One region of the Brenneria sp. L3-3C-1 genome, then DNA from elsewhere that is predicted to be linked to it. Evidence: predicted binding sites of a transcription regulator. Region 1 holds the regulator's gene; each other region holds the start of a gene.
The links. Region 1 encodes CRP, which controls carbon source genes, mostly activating them, when cyclic AMP is high. Its sites were predicted from a motif close to ATGTGANNNNNNTCACAT; they were not measured.
Positions count from the first base shown of each region.

Region 2: a site for CRP is predicted at 1,393-1,410, ahead of JG725_RS13590 (nucleoside-specific channel-forming protein Tsx). Genes of this name have one in related genera too.
Region 3: a site for CRP is predicted at 1,226-1,243, ahead of JG725_RS05630 (ABC-F family ATPase). Genes of this name have one in related genera too.
Region 4: a site for CRP is predicted at 1,068-1,085, ahead of JG725_RS02725 (arabinose ABC transporter substrate-binding protein). Genes of this name have one in related genera too.

Region 1 covers NZ_JAEMHF010000007.1:14,376-16,581, forward strand. The annotation lists gene JG725_RS13870 (phosphoribulokinase) at 1-257, shown strand, start outside; gene JG725_RS13875 (OsmC family protein) at 309-716, opposite strand; gene crp (cAMP-activated global transcriptional regulator CRP) at 1,027-1,659, shown strand; gene ppiA (peptidylprolyl isomerase A) at 1,743-2,206, opposite strand, start outside.
Region 2 covers NZ_JAEMHF010000006.1:181,476-183,681, forward strand. The annotation lists gene nadC (carboxylating nicotinate-nucleotide diphosphorylase) at 1-327, opposite strand, end outside; gene JG725_RS13590 (nucleoside-specific channel-forming protein Tsx) at 369-1,232, opposite strand; gene ampD (1,6-anhydro-N-acetylmuramyl-L-alanine amidase AmpD) at 1,650-2,206, shown strand, end outside.
Region 3 covers NZ_JAEMHF010000001.1:1,266,184-1,268,389, forward strand. The annotation lists gene JG725_RS05630 (ABC-F family ATPase) at 1-1,206, opposite strand, end outside; gene JG725_RS05635 (GNAT family N-acetyltransferase) at 1,395-1,925, shown strand; gene elaB (stress response protein ElaB) at 2,060-2,206, opposite strand, start outside.
Region 4 covers NZ_JAEMHF010000001.1:596,563-598,768, reverse strand. The annotation lists gene JG725_RS02725 (arabinose ABC transporter substrate-binding protein) at 1-826, opposite strand, end outside; gene JG725_RS02720 (ribulokinase) at 1,203-2,206, shown strand, end outside.

The sequences.
Region 1 (2,206 bases):
TCCAGCGCGTTCCGACCGTGGATACCTCAAACCCGTTCGCCGCCCGATCCATCCCTTCATTGGACGAAAGCTTTGTGGTGATCCACTTCCAGGGGCTGGATAATATTGATTACCCTTATCTGCTGGCCATGTTGCAGGGGTCGTTTATTTCGCATATCAACACGCTGGTGGTGCCCGGCGGGAAAATGGGGCTGGCGATGGAGTTGATTATGGCGCCGCTGGTGCAGCGATTGCTGGAAGGGAAAAAAATCGAGTAGCCGGCGGCTAAAACCAGCCCGGCAGCCATACTCCGGGCGATACCGCCCAGGCTATGGCAATACTCTGACTTCATGGCTGTAAGTGACCTTGACCGTTTTATTCAGCATCAGCGCCACCGAGCAATATTTTTCCGCAGACAGTTCCACCGCGCGCGCGACCGCCTGCTCGGCCAATCCTTTGCCCGTCACGGTAAAATGCAGATTAATATGGGTAAACAAACGCGGCGCTTCCGTTCTCCGCTCCGAGGTCAGTTTAACTTCGCAATCCGCGACGTCATTACGCCCTTTCTGCAAGATCGACACCACATCAATCGCGCTACAACTGCCAATCGACATCAGCACCATTTCCATGGGACTTGGCGCTTTATCGCCCGAATTTCCATCCATCACCACCTGATGTCCGGAAGCTGATTCGCCCAGAAATGTTAAGTTTTCAACCCACTTCACCCGAGCCTGCATGCCGCCTCCGCTAAAAAATTTTTTAATATTTATATCGTTATTATACAAAAACAACCTATAACCACAGCTTTATCATGCTGACGCGAGACAACACAAGACACTTCCTCCAAGCTGTGTTAAAAATGAGAACAGAAGCTGTCTTTTCTGGACAAACTCAGATCGCGGGAAGATGATAACGTCGCCAGACAGAAGCTCCAGTATATTCCCTGACGGCCTACACGTAATTTGAATTTTTAGCAGTAAACACGCCGTACAGGGAACTCTGAGCCCTGTGATTTGCGCAGTGAATTACAACAGAGGATAATAGCGAATGGTTCTCGGCAAACCGCAAACAGACCCAACTCTCGAATGGTTCCTTTCTCATTGCCATATCCACAAGTATCCATCGAAGAGTACGCTGATTCACCAAGGTGAAAAAGCAGAAACGCTTTACTACATCGTGAAAGGCTCTGTCGCAGTGCTAATCAAAGATGAAGAAGGCAAAGAAATGATCCTCTCTTATCTCAATCAGGGAGATTTTATTGGCGAGCTTGGCTTGTTTGAAGAAGGCCAGGAGCGTAGCGCCTGGGTACGGGCGAAAACGGCTTGTGAAGTTGCTGAAATTTCCTATAAAAAATTCCGGCAGTTGATTCAGGTCAATCCCGATATTCTGATGCGTCTGTCCGCGCAGATGGCAAGCAGGCTGCAAGTGACCTCAGAGAAAGTCGGTAATCTGGCATTCCTTGATGTAACCGGTCGCATTGCCCAAACATTATTGAACCTGGCAAAACAACCCGATGCCATGACGCACCCAGATGGCATGCAAATAAAAATCACCCGCCAGGAAATTGGGCAAATCGTTGGCTGTTCACGCGAAACCGTGGGCCGCATTCTTAAAATGTTGGAAGATCAGAACCTCATTTCCGCACATGGTAAAACGATCGTGGTTTACGGTACGCGTTAAACCCGGCGATTACCCTACGACAAAAAAGCGTGAAGTCTCTTTCACGCTTTTTTTATAGCCATATAACACCGTAGCAAGGCGTATCAGGGCAGAACTTTGGCTGACTGGATCACGATCGGTTTGGTGGGCACATTTTGGTAAGGGCCGACGTTTTCGGTCTGCACCTGAGCGATTTTATCCGCCACGTCCATACCTTTTACCACTTTACCGAATACCGCATAGCCAAAATCACGCTGTCCGTGATCGAGGAAAGCGTTATCAGCCACATTGATGAAGAATTGACTGGTGGCGCTGTCTTTTTCCGCAGTCCGCGCCATGGAAATGGTGCCGCGCAGGTTGCGTAAGCCATTGTCCGCTTCATTTTTGATCGCCGGGTTGGTCGCTTTCTGCTTCATGTCGTCGGTAAAACCGCCGCCCTGAATCATAAAGCCGGGGATGACCCGATGAAACGTCGTGCCGTTATAAAAACCGTTATTCACGTACTCAACGAAGTTATTCACCGAAACCGGTGCTTTTTGGTTGTCCAATGCCAGCTCAATGTTTCCCG
Region 2 (2,206 bases), on a different contig from region 1:
CGGCCCGGTAATTTCACACAGCGTTTGGTTTGGGGCGATGGCATCGCCGTCGGCAACCTGCCAGCGAATGGATGTTGCATCGCCAAGCTGGGAAAATACTTCCTCAAGCCAGCGTTTGCCGCAGAAGATCCCAGCCTCGCGGGTGATAATCCGGGCCTGCGCCTGATTATTATCCGGCAACAGGTGTGCGGTAATGTCCTGGGCGGCATCGACAACGCCGCCCAAATCTTCACTTAACGCCAACCTGACGCTGGCGGGAATATCCTGCGCAATACGATCGAGCAGGTCGGTTTGGCGCTGTTCCTGACTGTAGCGGCGCGTTGTCATCACAAAAACTCCGAAAGGGGATTCGGGGTTATATGTTACCCTTAAAAGCTATAACCCACGACCAGATAATAGCCCCAGCCGGTTGATTTCACTTCAAACGGGCCTTTGCCAAAATCCAGTTCAGCGCCGTCCGCCCATTGTCCGCCATTGTGAAAATAACGGGCGACGACGGAATAGTGCCAGTGGTCGTAACCCAACGCCAGAACGTGGCTGGAGGCGATCGCGTTACCGGTACGGGCGCGGCCATCCTGATTGCGCAGATCCGAACCGAAGTCAAAGTTAGTGAAGCCGATATAGGTAACGTTGCCGCCCCACATCGTTCCTAACGGATAAAAGTATTTCACTTTAACCCGGTAGCCGTCCCATTCGTTCTCATTGCCCGCGCCATAGTTTTTCCACTGGTATTTGGCATAGATATTGGCAGAAAGCGATAAGTCAGTACCGGTATCGATATCGGTGCCTAATCCCATATACCAGGTGCTTTGCCGGGAATCACTGCTGCGCCCGTGGTCGTAAATGATATTGTTGGCGACGTACCACTCTTTAAACGGGCCGACGCCGAGGTCGGCGCCCGTCAGTTTATCAATGGAAAAGCGTGGTTCAATTTCCATAAACAACGGCGAGCCATCGTCCCAGGCGCCGCTGTTGGTTGAATTTCCCGTGCCGAAAAATTTCGGCACGTCGACATAGCCGTAAAAGTCGAACCAGTCTTTACGGGCAAACGCCTCATATTCCAGATAGACATCGTTGTTCAACTGTGGCCCGAAGCGCGTGTGATAACTGCCCACGACGTTGACGCTCTGGTGCCACCAGTCAGAAAGATATTCTGCTTTATTTTCGTCGGCGAGAGCCGGGACACTGTAGGACAAGGCGAGCAAAGCGCCTGCGGCGAGAGTTTTCTTCATGTTAATTACCGAGTTGGCGAAATGTGTTGTGATGTTGGAACGAGTAAAATAAGTTTTTGTAATAACTAAAAATTTAGTGATTGTTGCAAATTGTTATTTTAAATAAAAAGTGATTCAGTGCACGTAAATTACTTAATAAGCTCATAATTTTGCATTGATATTGTGATCTGTATCTCAATTTTATTGAGGGAGAAAAAAGAGGTCATACGGGCGGGGGCATTAAACGATCGCCGCATTCAGGATGCGCTGGTCGTGGCATTAATGAGCAGGAAAACAATAAACCTTTTTATATCCAATTGGTTAGTTATGATGTTGAGAAACATGCTACTCTGGTGGCAGAGGCATTTTTGTTAAAAACAGCTCTGATGAATTGCACCTTATTCAGCCGGCAAACGACACAATGCGAGGTTACCGCCGATGCTTTTGGAAAATGGCTGGTTATCTGAGATAAAACACCTTTCATCCCCCCATTGCGATAGCCGCCCGGACAGTGAAGCGCCTTCATTACTGGTGATCCATAACATCAGTCTGCCGCCTGGCGAATTTGGCGGCCCGTATATTGACCAATTATTTACCGCGACGCTCGATCCTTCCGCTCATCCCTATTTCGCCGACATCAGCCATTTGCGGGTTTCCGCACACTGTCTAATTCGCCGGGATGGAGAGATTATTCAATACGTTTCCTTTAATCAGCGCGCCTGGCATGCGGGCGTTTCCTGTTTTGAGGGCCGTGAGCGGTGTAACGATTTTTCGATAGGCATCGAGTTGGAAGGAACGGATACGCTACCTTTTACTACTGAACAATATCATCAGTTGGCGGCGATAACCCGGCTGTTGGTCAGCGCTTACCCGATTACACCGTCCCGAATTACCGGACACAGCAATATTGCGCCGGGGCGGAAAACCGATCCCGGGCCGGTTTTTGACTGGGATTTATATCTCCGCCTGATACAGGATGGCCGGATAAAGAACAA
Region 3 (2,206 bases), on a different contig from region 1:
GAACACGGTCAGAGAATCATCAAACTCGTATTCATGATCCTGCGCGTAGTAACCGATTTTGGCGTTTTCGGACCATTTAACCGTACCGCCGTCCGGCTGAATATCGCCTACCAGGGTTTTCAACAGCGTCGATTTACCGATGCCGTTGGTTCCTAAAATGGCGACCTTCTCACCTACTTCCACCATCAGATTCAGCTTGCTGAACAGCGGGCCATTATCAAACCCTTTCGCCAGCGCCTCCACTTCCAACGCATTGCGGAACAGCTTCTTATCCTGTTCAAAGCGAATAAATGGATTCTGACGGCTGGAGGCTTTTACCTCTTCCAACTGGATTTTATCAATCTGGCGGGCGCGAGACGTCGCCTGTTTAGATTTGGACGCATTGGCGCTGAAGCGGCTGACGAAAGACTGCAATTCGGAAATTTGCGCTTTCTTCTTGGCGTTATCCGCCAGCAGACGCTCGCGCGCCTGCGTGGCCGCCGTCATATAGTCATCATAGTTGCCGGGATAAATTCGCAGTTCGCCGTAGTCCAGATCCGCCATGTGCGTACACACCATATTCAGAAAGTGACGGTCATGGGAAATAATGATCATGGTGCTATTACGCTCGTTCAGCACCTGCTCCAGCCAGCGAATGGTGTCGATATCCAGGTTGTTGGTCGGTTCATCGAGCAGCAGAATATCCGGATCGGCAAACAGCGCCTGCGCCAGCAGCACTCGCAGCTTCCAGCCGGGGGCCACTTCGCTCATCGGGCCGTAGTGCTGTTCCACAGGAATGCCGACGCCCAGCAACAGCTCACCCGCGCGCGCTTCGGCGCTGTAACCATCCATCTCACCGTATTGCACTTCCAGATCGGCAACTTTGTAGCCATCCGCTTCACTCATTTCAGCCAGCGCATAGATGCGGTCGCGTTCTTCTTTTACCGCCCACAGTTCGGCATGACCCATGATGACGGTATCCAGCACGCTGTATTTTTCAAAAGCGAACTGATCCTGACGCAATTTACCCAGACGCTCATTCGGATCGAGAAAAACGTTACCGGAACTTGGCGCCAGATCGTTGCCAAGTATTTTCATGAACGTTGATTTGCCGCAGCCATTTGCGCCAATCAACCCGTAACGGTTGCCGCCGCCGAATTTAACCGAAATGTTCTCAAACAACGGCTTGCTGCCGAACTGCATGGTGATATTGTTGGTACTTAACACAGCACTTACTCAAGTCAGAATGTGATTTGGCGCGCATTATGCCACAAGCGCGCCTCATAATCGCGGTTAGTTTTGCGCAATATTTAATCAGTTACAGTCATGGCAGGGTTATTCCCCGCCACAGGAGAAGATTGCTTATGGTTATACGCGACGCTAAGCAACGGAGTTAATCCAGATAAGGAGCCTATATGGAAACGCTTTATGAATTACATCATCATCCACATCTGCATTTACGCATACAGGATGAAAACGATACGGCCGCGCTGTTTGCGCTGGTTCAGCAAGAAAAACCGCGCCTGCGCCGTACCTTACCCTGGCCGGATTCGGTAAAACATCCCGACGACACTCTCGGCACCATAAAAACTAACCGGGAGGCGTTTGCGGCCGGCACCGCCGCGGTCTATATCATTCGCTGGCAAGGCGTCATCGCCGGCGTCGTCTCATTTAATAGCATAAGGGACAAAGTGGGGGAAATCGGTTACTGGATTGCTGAACGGTTTGAGGGCAAAGGTATCGTTTCTCAATCCGTCAATACCCTGATCCAGGGCTATATGCGCGCCGGGATCGTCAACCGGTTCGTCATAAAAGCGTCAGTGGAAAACGCGCGCAGCAATGCGCTGGCGCAACGGCTGGGATTCCGTTTTTATCAGCAGGCAAAAGGAGGAGAGAAACTAGGCGATCGCCGTATCGATCAGAATATTTATCATTATCAGCTCTGATTTCGCCGCGCTTGCTTATCGTTGCAAGAAACTCAGGTTTTCCGCTCAGTACACGCATAAACCCCCGGCGTCCGGCAAACCAGACGCCGGGGATAAAAATGCAGGGATCAGGCTATCCGCCAATTCCCGTACGTCTATCGTTTGGCTAACAACAGACCCAGCACCAGTCCAAGCGTCGTACCGATGCCAATACCATGCCAGGGTTTGTCATGTACGTAGACATCCGCCTTATCGGCGACGTGTTTGGCTTTGGCATAGTAACTGTTGTTTGCGCCAATTCT
Region 4 (2,206 bases), on a different contig from region 1:
ACAGCGAACCATAAAAGCCCGTGCTCTGTCCTTTTGACAGTTCACTCACCGCATCCACGCCGTTAATGCCGATGCCAATCACGTTCTCCGCTTTGAACCCTTGCCCTTCGGTAGCCCGCACGCCGCCCAGCACGGTGTTATCGTTCATGCCGACAATCAGCCAGTTTTTCACTTGCGAATGTTGCACCAGCATGGAGTTGGCGGCGTCGAATGCGCCGGGAATATCATTGGATTTGGTCGGCACCTGATAGATTTGTTTTTCCGGGAAACCGGCGGCTTTCAAGGCATCCATCGAGCCGGAAGTCCGGCGGCGGGCGGTATCCAGTTCATTGGCGGTAATCGCCATCACCGCCGTTTCATCGACTTTCCAGCCGCGTTTATTCATTTCCTTCCACAGCTCCTGCCCCTGTCGCTCGCCGATTTTGGTGGCGGCCATCATCACCAGCGGCACGGTATCCATCGGTTCCCCTTTGGCGTTGACGAACTGATCGTCGACGGCGATGACTTTCAAATCGTAGCCGCGCGCTTTGGCGACAATGGCCGGCCCCAATTTCGGATCGGGAGTGCAGATAACGAAACCTTTCGCCCCGCTGGCCGCCAGGCTATCAATCGCGTTAAGGGTTTTTTCGCCGTCCGGAACGGCAATTTTGATAACGTCGAAACCGAGATCTTTTCCTGCCTTATCAGCAAATTTCCATTCAGTCTGAAACCAGGGTTCTTCGGGTTGTTTCACCAAAAACCCCAGCTTCATTGTTTCGGCGATAGCCGATTGTGACATAACGGCGGCCAGCCCAATCGTCGCCAGCGCCTTAGTGAATTTATGCATGATGTTCTCCGGTATAGTGATTTTTTACACCTCAGAGGATCGTGGGTGTGTAATCGTTTCCAGTAAGGCATTTTCAGTCTGGATAAAGTAAAAACACGGACTTAGTGCAAATTCTTTACTCAGCGGCATTCAGACGTTGTATGTTTTAGCGGTTATTTTCATCAATAATATAGAGCGTTATCACATAGCGGAATAACGACAGGTTTGTGCATATATTTAGCAAATTTAACCAGTCATTAACTTTTGACGAACATCACAAAATGACTATCGGCGGCAGAAAAATACATACTTCCAGCTAACCGCTCCTCACTCCGCCGGGCATCCCCCCTCTATCGTAACCAGCAATAAATAACGGCGGATGAACAGGAGCAGAGCAATGAATGCGGGTGCGATTACGATTGGCCTCGACTTTGGCAGTGATTCGGTGCGCGCATTGGCCGTTGACTGTCAAACCGGACAAGAATTAGCAACAGAGGTGGTTTTTTATCCCCGCTGGCGTGAAGGAAAGTATTGTCAGCCGGCGCAAAACCAATTCCGCCATCATCCGTTGGATTATATCGAATCACTGGAACAGGCGATTCGTGCGGTCGCGGAACGCCTGACGGCCGGACAGCGTCAACAGATCATCGGCATCGGGGTGGATTCAACCGGCTCCACCCCGGCCCCTATCGATGCGCAAGGCGACGTTCTGGCATTGCGTCCCGAATTCGCCGAAAACCCCAATGCCATGTTCGTACTATGGAAAGATCACACCGCCATAGAGGAAGCGGAGGAGATCAACGCCCTGTGCCGCAGCGGTCGGTTTGCGGATTACACCCGCTACATCGGCGGCGTTTACTCCTCGGAATGGTTCTGGGCCAAAATTCTCCACCTATCGCGTCAGGACGCCGCCGTGCGCCAGGCCGCCGTTTCCTGGATCGAACTGTGTGACTGGGTGCCCGCCCTGCTGTCCGGCGCCACAACGCCGGGCGGCATCAAACGCGGCCGTTGCAGCGCCGGCCACAAATCGCTCTGGCACCCGGACTGGGGCGGCTTGCCGTCAAAAGATTTTTTACAGGCGCTCGATTCCCGCCTGACCGAAAACCTGCAATACCCGCTGTTTACCGACACCTTGACCGCCGATCGGCCGGTCGGCACTCTTACCGCTGACTGGGCGCGGCGCCTCGGCCTGCCGGCGACCGTGACGATCGCCGGCGGCGCATTTGACTGCCACGTCGGCGCCGTGGGGGCCGGCGCCAAACCCTATACCCTGGTCAAAGTGATCGGAACATCCACCTGCGACATTCTGATTGCCGACGACGCGCGCATCGCCGATCGGACAATCACGGGGATTTGCGGCCAGGTTGATGGCAGCGTGGTGCCCGGCTATATCGGGCTGGA